DNA from 4 places in the Bacillus sp. OTU2372 genome. Region 2 is predicted to be linked to each of the others. Evidence: predicted binding sites of a transcription regulator. Region 2 holds the regulator's gene; each other region holds the start of a gene.
The links. The regulator Rex, encoded in region 2, represses fermentation and respiration genes when NADH is low (regulators of the CRP and FNR family bind a similar motif). The targets are predictions, from matches to a motif close to TTGTGAAATATTTCACAA.
Positions count from the first base shown of each region.

Region 1: AAHB15_RS08695 (formate/nitrite transporter family protein) is a predicted target of Rex. The motif match lies at 1,215-1,232, and genes of this name have one in related genera.
Region 3: AAHB15_RS18300 (AtpZ/AtpI family protein) is a predicted target of Rex. The motif match lies at 1,405-1,422, and genes of this name have one in related genera.
Region 4: qoxA (cytochrome aa3 quinol oxidase subunit II) is a predicted target of Rex. The motif match lies at 1,200-1,217, and genes of this name have one in related genera.

Region 1 is NZ_JASATK010000003.1:194,842-197,048, reverse strand. Features, by position in the region: gene AAHB15_RS08695 (formate/nitrite transporter family protein) at 363-1,187, opposite strand; gene AAHB15_RS08690 (hypothetical protein) at 1,472-1,909, shown strand; gene AAHB15_RS08685 (proline dehydrogenase family protein) at 1,960-2,207, opposite strand, start outside.
Region 2 is NZ_JASATK010000027.1:51,148-53,354, forward strand. Features, by position in the region: gene AAHB15_RS25770 (YhbD family protein) at 1-332, opposite strand, end outside; gene AAHB15_RS25775 (redox-sensing transcriptional repressor Rex) at 439-1,092, opposite strand; gene moaC (cyclic pyranopterin monophosphate synthase MoaC) at 1,128-1,625, opposite strand; gene AAHB15_RS25785 (ABC-F family ATP-binding cassette domain-containing protein) at 1,903-2,207, shown strand, end outside.
Region 3 is NZ_JASATK010000012.1:56,130-58,336, reverse strand. Features, by position in the region: gene atpB (F0F1 ATP synthase subunit A) at 1-627, opposite strand, end outside; gene AAHB15_RS18305 (ATP synthase subunit I) at 650-1,024, opposite strand; gene AAHB15_RS18300 (AtpZ/AtpI family protein) at 1,027-1,251, opposite strand; gene AAHB15_RS18295 (S8 family serine peptidase) at 1,647-2,207, opposite strand, start outside.
Region 4 is NZ_JASATK010000004.1:196,595-198,801, forward strand. Features, by position in the region: gene AAHB15_RS10385 (Cof-type HAD-IIB family hydrolase) at 1-444, opposite strand, end outside; gene AAHB15_RS10390 (iron-sulfur cluster assembly accessory protein) at 588-893, opposite strand; gene qoxA (cytochrome aa3 quinol oxidase subunit II) at 1,264-2,207, shown strand, end outside.

The DNA of each region.
Region 1 (2,207 bases), on a different contig from region 2:
TTCCCAACTACTCCTCTTTTTCTAAAGTGATTCAGTGAAATTCGCAAACGGATTGCCTCCATTCACCCATTTTATTCTCCTGAAGAAAGCATTATTACTTGTTAGAAGCTAGTAAAAGAGAAGATTATTAAAAAAGAAGCCCCGAACAATGGTTCAAAGCTTCTTAGAGGATTATTTATCTTTTAGGAAATTATAAAATTATCGCTTGTGGATAACTGTTAAAAAAGGACTGTTGACGTCCAGCTCCAGCACCTAGCCCCTCGATGGTCTACAGCCACTCAGGGAATGAAGGCAAAGAACGCCTTCTTTCCCTAAGCGTCTTATGCTTGTCGGGGCTGTTCAAGGCGCTTGCGCTTTTGTTCTTATCTTGTGCCAGTTTTCGCCATTGGCTTAACGACCTTTGCCTCTATTAAGACAGGCAGATATTTTTTATAGGTATGCCAATAAGCCATAGCAATAAATATCGTTCCGCCAACGGCATTGCCTAAAAAGACCGGGATAAAATTACGAATATATTCTATCCATGTAAAATGTCCAGCAAAGATGGCCGCAGGAATGACAAACATATTAGCCACAACGTGTTGGAATCCGATGGCAACAAACGCCATCGTTGGAAACCAAATACCTAAGATTTTTCCAGACATGTCATTAGCACCATATGAAAGCCAAACAGCAGATGCAACCAGCCAGTTACAGCCAATCCCGGAAATGAACGCCTGGAGAAAGGTTGCTTCCAGCTTGTGGTCTGCGATACTAATGGTTTTTTCTAAAAAAGGAGTTGCTTCGGTTAAGCCGACAAGATGTCCAAAGAAATAGGCAACAAAAATGGCTCCTAAAAAGTTACTGATGGTTACCAGGAACCAGTTATATAGTACCTTTCCCGTACTGATCCTATTTGCCATCCTTGCTAAAGGCACCGCCATCATATTCCCAGTCAAAAGTTCCCCGCCTGCCAATAACGTCAGAATAAGACCGATCGGGAATACGCTCGCACCAATCAAACTGCCTAATCCTTCTAAATTACCGGTTAACGTAGCGGTTACACGGATAAATAACAAGTAACCAAGGGCTATAAATGCTCCTGCTTCAAAACCTAATATGATGGATTGAAGTGGTGCATACTTGGTTTTTTTAACTCCGTTTTCGACCGTAATGGCCATGATTTGATCAGGTTTACTAAACCCCATAATCTCTACACCTTCAATTTCTTTTATTTGTGAAATACTTAACATATTATTATTTTATAGCATTTTCATCCAGAAACCTGTGAATATTTCTTTAATAATTATAAAGCGTTTTCATTCGACAAATTTTTCGTCAGACTGATTTTACTGTCACATTTTGCGATTAATTATGTGTTATAATATATACAGGTGTAAAATTTCACTAGTAAAACACTTATCACCATCGCTTAATCCTATTTGCTTTGGTTTCATGATATAGTAATTATTAATTGAATGGATGTGTTACCATGGAAAATACAATTGAGACGGTTTATCGATTAGAAAATCCGGAGAAAAACATTATTAAATTTGCGACTGGCACGCAGCTTCGTTATGAGGATGTTATTAAAGATGTTTTTGGCGTTGCTTGTATCAATGATTTACACATGATGCTTCAATATAACAAAAGCTTTCAGACAAGCATCTGTAACAGCTATGGAATCAGCGAAAAGAAAATCACACTAGATAAGATCATCCGCATCGCATCCAAATCAGATATGCTCACCTTAAAACAACATTTAATCTACGAAAAGAGCCATAATGAAGTACTGGACGAGGATGCTCATCCTGCAGAAAACACTAACCATGTCAACCGCCCTTTTGACACCATCATCAAACTCCAAGAAGGAATCTACCAATGGGACGACAGCAATTACTCCTACAACGCTGTTACAAATGGTGCCTGACACCAAGAGCCAGGTTCTTTTGCAACCTGGCTCTTGGTATATCAATAATTTTATTTTCTTTTGTTGTTATTTTTTTTGTTAGATTTGGTTAATCTTCCTAATAAGAACGCCCCTGCGGCGACACCTATGATAGTGTTAGTTTTCTTATTAAATACTTGTTTAGCTACAAGATTTAAATTTTGTGGTCTTTCTGCTAAACGTCTCATAAAATAACCATACCAATCATTTCCAAAAGGAACATACGTACAGAAATTATATCCCTCACTGGCTAAACTTAATTGAAGTTCTTTTCTAAAAC
Region 2 (2,207 bases):
CCCTTATCCATTTCCAAATAGATATCCATTACAGGTGGTGAAACAATGTTGCGTTTTATAAGATCGTCCTTTTCCAGCTCTAAATCACTAATATTAGGTGAAAACATATCTGCTAATTCATCCAAAGACAAATTATCCTTCATGGTCTGGATTTTATTAATCCGCTCTAAAACCTTTTCTTTTGGAAAGAACGTTTCCTGTCCAGTAAAGGTGGATTTTCGGATAAACCACTCTTCGGGGATAAGATCTTTCCGTTTCCATCGGTAGAGCTGCCCATAAGAGATACCGGCAAGTTCCAGTAGCTCCTTCTTAGAAATTAAATCGTCGCTCATTTTAGATAACCCCTTTCTGAAAACAGTGTAACATAACACTGTTATGCTAGTAAAGTGATAAAAAAAGTGTTTCACTAATTTTTGTAAGTGAAACACCCTTTTATCATTATTCCTCTATTTCTTCTGTTGGGTAATGCTTTAAGAAGTAAACTAAAGACTGCAGTTCCACTGCCAAGTCGATGTGATGAACCCTGATCGATGAAGGGACATTTAATCGTGCTGGAGTGAAATTTAAGATCCCTCTCACTTCAGCTTTTGCCAGCCTGTCGGTAATCACTTGGGCAACAGGTGCTGGAACCGTTAGAATGACAACAGATATTTTTTCCTCTAAGAGCACTTTTTCGAGATCATCCATCGGATAAACCGGAACTTCACGAATTTTTGTTCCCTCTTTTGCCGGATCGACATCAAAGGCAACTTCAATTTTTGTATTATTGTTTTTTAAGAAATTATAATTTAAAAAGGCAGTACCTAGATTCCCAACCCCAATTAACGCAACCTTTGTTAATTCATCTTGATCAAGTGTCTTACGGAAAAAGGTCAACAAATAGTTGACATTGTAGCCATATCCCTTTTTCCCCAAGGCCCCAAAATAGGAAAAGTCTCGGCGGATTGTCGCACTGTCTACCTTTACCGCTTCACTTAGTTCTGCAGACGAAACTCTTTGTTTACCTGAAGTATGCAGATTTTTTAAAAATCGATAATAGAGGGGCAGCCGTTTTGCTGTCGCCTGTGGTATCTTCATCGTTTCATTACTCATAATCTCCCACACCCCATTATAAAAATTTGATAATATTATTTAACTTGTTCGGTTCTTTTGAAGTCCCCATTTTTTCCGCCCGTTTTCTCAACTAAGTAAGTTGGTCCAATGATCATACCTTTATCTACTGCTTTGCACATATCATAAACGGTTAAAGCGCATGCTGATGCAGCTGTGAGCGCTTCCATTTCAACACCTGTATTCCCTTTTGTTTTAACGGCTGCAGCAATATGCAACTGATAGCTTCCATTTTGATTCTGTTCCCATGAGAAGGATATATTGACCCCTGTTAATGGAATCGGGTGACACATGGGAATAATATCCCAAGTCTTTTTCGCTGCCATTACCGCTGCAACTTGTGCGACAGCTAAGACATCACCTTTTTTCATTTCATGGTTCGTTATTTTTTGATATATTTCTTCACTTACGATAATACTCGATTGAGCAAGAGCCGTGCGTGCCGTTTCGGGTTTGTCGCTGACATCAACCATTTTAGCTCTGCCTTCTTCATTAAAGTGCGTAAATTCTGCCATAAAAAAATCCTCCTACAAAAAAATAATACACTATTTTTAACACTATGTGTGTGAAACTTTGAGCGAAATATACATTTTTCTTGAAAAAAGTGCCATCGATTACTCTTTATTGCTGTCATTACGCTTATAAGGTACACTATTTGTATGGTAGGTAATTTTGAAAGCTGAAACTTAGTGAAGTTTTTCACTAAACAAATGAAATCGAATACAGCCGTTTTTTATAAAAGATCTGACGTAATCCTATTTTACGTTTTGTTGTTAATAGAGGTGATTTAAAATGATTTTACTACAAGTGAACCAGCTGCAAAAATATTATGGCGCTGAGCTTATTTTATCGAATATAAAGCTTGAATTACAAACCCGCGACCGTGTGGCCCTTGTCGGACGAAATGGTGCGGGAAAATCAACGTTATTAAAGATTATTGCCGGACACCTGTCCCACGATGGCGGAGAGATCATTAAACCAAAAGATGTAACAATCGGTTATTTAGCGCAAAATACCGGCCTTGAATCCAATTTGTCGATTTGGGATGAGATGTTAACCGTTTTCGAACCACTTCGATTAATGGAAAAATCGCTTCG
Region 3 (2,207 bases), on a different contig from region 2:
GAAACCTTGCCAAACTAATGTTAACGGTATTGCGGCAATGGTACCCGCAATTCCTTGGTGGGCTAATCCGCCTGCCAATAGTGATAATAGCAATTCACCTGCGAAGATGTTACCGTAAAGACGCAGACCAAGTGTTAATGTGTTCGCGAATTCCTCAATAATCTTTAACGGAAATAAGAATTTCATTGGGCTGAAGAAGGTTTCTCCATATCCCTTGACACCTTTTAACTTCACACCATAAAAATGGGTTAAACCCAAGATCATAACAGCGAGAGTTAACGTGATGATTGGGTCAGCTGTTGGTGATTTCCACCAAAGTGTTCCATCAATCACAATTGAAAACGGCAAACCTAACATATTGGATACAAAGATATACATGATGAGTGTGATTCCAAGGATATGAAATCTTCCCCCATCCTTCCAATCCATTGTGCTATTGATGATCCCTTTTACAAAGTCCATCACCCATTCAAAGAAGTTCTGCATCCCTGTTGGTTTCATAGCCAGTTTACGGGTAGAAAGAACGGCAATTAGAAAAACAATGACACTTGCTACAGTGATCATCAGGATATTGGCGCCATTAAACCATAGACCCAAGAATTCAAACTCAGGAGCTTTATGTTCCATATGTACTCACCTCACTTCCCCTTCATTTATGTTGATGCATTGCATTGTAAAAATAATCTATCATAATGACAATATAGGATGTCATTAGTCCTATCACATAAGAAAAAACATTAAAATATTCCGGGTACTTCAAGGCGATTGCTGCTCCAATACCCGCTGTCGCCATCCTTGATAAGGAGCCTAGAGACCGGGGCTTTTTCCCCTCTGATACTTGTTTATCAAACTTCTCAGTCTTCCTTACCAGGAGTAAAAGGTTAAGAAAACCAAAGCATGTCCCTAAAACCAATCCTAAAAAGATCGTATGGTACGTCGTGAAGCCCCAGCCAAGAACATATATGGCCAGCAAGTAGAATATCCATTTCTTTTGCCTGTTGTACATGACTCTGAAATCTGGCATTATTATTTATCTCCTGAATAGAAATGGCGAATTGAAAGAAGCATAGAATAAGTTCCCGCTGCCAGTCCCAAAAGCAATCCGATTATTAAGAAAATTGGTTCGGTACTCCAGTGCCGATCCAGCCATCTGCCGGCAAAAATACCTATGAGAATGGAGCCAACTAACTGGGAGACAATCGCGGACATTAACGCCATTGCTTGGAATGGGTTGCGGTTATTTTGACGCATATGATCACATCCTCACACTGGAGAGAATGTCAAAGGGCAAGTGACAAATACATTCCATAGAAACTATCTTTATATAGATAAATTGACATGAAAACCCTATCATTGACACCCTTTGTTAGCATACAATAGCCACTTGTCAATGTCAATGAATTTACGTGAATTATACCACAATCTACTATTAATAATTTCTGAATCTTTGACACCTTTGTTAACACTTTAATTGTATTGTAAAATTTGAATAATTTTAGGCTAATTTGTGTCTATTTTGTGAACTTTTAATTGAATTTTAATCTAATTCTCATAAATTATTATTTTTTAACACCTGTTTAAGTGCTCTCTTTGGTCATTTTTTAGATAATAAAAGGCTGGAGTGCGCTATCACCCCAGCCTTGGATCTATTCATCCTTCTTTTCGATCATGATCATCCTCTCGATAAAATCCTCTTTACCTGCCTTTTTCGCAAAAACCTTTACTAGATAAGTACCTGACGCCGGCAGCTGCTCTTTCGGGATGATCTTACGAAGCTGCCCCTTTTTCACATTTGTTTCCGTATCTAAGAAGCCGACAAACCGGTAATCCTCCGGGTTAAACAAGGCAATGCCAAACTCCTCAGCCCCACCTGGCAGGTACACCTCATAGCGGTATTCTCCAGGCCTGTCGCCATACACAAAATCAAAGCCCATCACCCTCGGATATCCCGGCTCCTCAAGTACATACAGATAAGGGATTTGAATCAACTCCGAACCTGCCTCGAGCTGGAGAAAACCATCATGGATCTTCCGTTTAAAAACTTGCGGGTCTATTTGTAATTCGATGGTAATTTCTTTAGACTCCCTCGGTCCGAGCGTAAAATATAACGGAAACCGCCAGCTGACACCTTCGACTTGGTGCGGAATTTTAAAAGAATAGCGCTGCGTTTTCTCACCCGTATTTTCTATTTTCAATATGGCCTTATG
Region 4 (2,207 bases), on a different contig from region 2:
AACCAGTTCCCTAGTTGCATCATCTTCAATCGTAAAGCCGAATTTCAACCAGTCCAGTTTATGAAAATCATCCGGCATTTCATTGTGCCAGGTACGCTCTGTATTAATGGCCCAAAACTTAGTTTTATGTAGTTTTGACAGTTCCCACATCCACTGGATATGCTCTGTATTGACAAGGTTTCTTTCAACCAGACCCCTTTTTTCATCATAAATCTCACTGCCATTTACTGTTACTAAGTAGGAGGTGAGCTCTAAATCATCCGCATGTTCTCGAACGGTAAGTATAGAACGCCCTGTACTGAGAACAACGATTATACCTTTATCTTTTGCAGCCTTAATCGCTTTACGATTTTCTTCTGAAACTTGGCCTTTATTATTTAACAAAGTCCCATCCATATCGAGCGCAACTAACTTGATTTCAACATCATTCTTGAAATTTTCCATTACTGTCATAAACTCCCTTCTCCCATGGTCCTTTATAAGATAACATTTTTATTAGTAACTTTTCAAAAATAACCGTATTAGTTTACATAATATAGTTATGGTTAAATAAAAAATCCTGCTCTACAGCAGGATCATAAATGTTATTAATGATGGTGATGGTGTCCGCCTTTTGATGGGTTGGTAATGAGCCATTCCTCTTTTGGGACATGGAAAAATTGAATCCAGACGCCATCCAAGTACTCATCACTTTTATCAAGGATAAAATCAATATCCTTATCCGTTTTGACAACTTCATCATTTTCAGTTGGTGTGTCAAGCATCAAGTCATAATGGGCATGATCTCCGTGCATGCTTGTCACATATACACGAAATAGTTTGCCTTCTGCCTCTTCACTTTCCAACATCTTTTTCAATTCTTTTGCAGCATGGCGATTAATTTTTACCTTCATTTTGCGCTCTCCTCTATTATGTATTCTATTTTATTATCCCACGATAAGACTAAAATAGACAGTTTTAAACGCTAAAACCCTTTATATAAAGGGAATTTGAAAAATGCACGTGCCAGATTCCAATTAATTTCCATATTAGCATTTTAAATCCTTAACAAATTTGTCACAACTTTTTCAAAAAACCTATATAAACATCATGGCGTAATTGTTAATATTGTGATATCGCAATGAGTTGTTAATAAATATCAGTTAATAATTAATTTAAATGCTTGTAATTTTGAAGTGAATGTATTATTCTATTGAAGTTTGTGAATACATTCACGTTAAAATTGTGAACAAATGAACAAATATTTTGGAGGGAAAAACGGACATGTTTAGAAAGATCTTTATTGTTCCACTATTGGCTTTATTGCCTGTGCTGCTCCTTAGCGGTTGTGATTCAAAAATGGTTGTTTTTGATCCAAAAGGTCCAGCAGCAAGAGAAATTCTTGGCTTAATTAACTGGTCATTAGTCTTTATGGCACTTGTGGTAGTTGTGGTATTTGGTTTATTCGGATATATCGTTTGGAAATACCGTGCAACACCTGAGAATAAAGACTATGAGCCACCAGAGGAACATGGCAGTACGAAATTAGAGTTAATTTGGACCTTTATCCCAATTCTAATTGTCATTGCCCTCACGATTCCTACTGTATCTACGATTTACAAGCTTGAAAAGGTTCCGGCTGGTTATGAAAATAAAAAGCCGATTACGATTAATGTTACCTCAGCTGACTGGAAATGGATTTTTAGTTATCCTGAACAAGGGATTGAAACTGTCAATTATGTAAACATTCCTGTCGGAACACCTGTTAAGTTTAAATTAACATCTGCAGGCACTATGCAATCGTTCTGGGTTCCACAATTGGGCGGTCAAAAGTACACCATGAATAAAATGGAAACAGAATTGTATTTAACTGCTGATGAAGTTGGGGAATACCTAGGCAGAAATACAAACTTTAACGGAAAAGGCTATGCGGATATGGAATTTACCGTGGAAGCTAAGAACACTAAAGACTTTGAAAAATGGGTAAATGAAGTTAAAGACACTGCTCCTAAATTGACTGAAAAGAAATATTATGAATTGCTGAACCCAACACATTTAGGACGTGAAACCTACGTCGGTACACATTTACAATGGGTTGACCATTCACAAATGAACTCTAAAACTTTTACTAATCCAAAATTATATGAAGTTCATGGCGTAAAAGGCCAAATTTTCAAGGATGAAGAACCATCTACTGAAACTTCAAAAGACTCGACGAATACGACTGA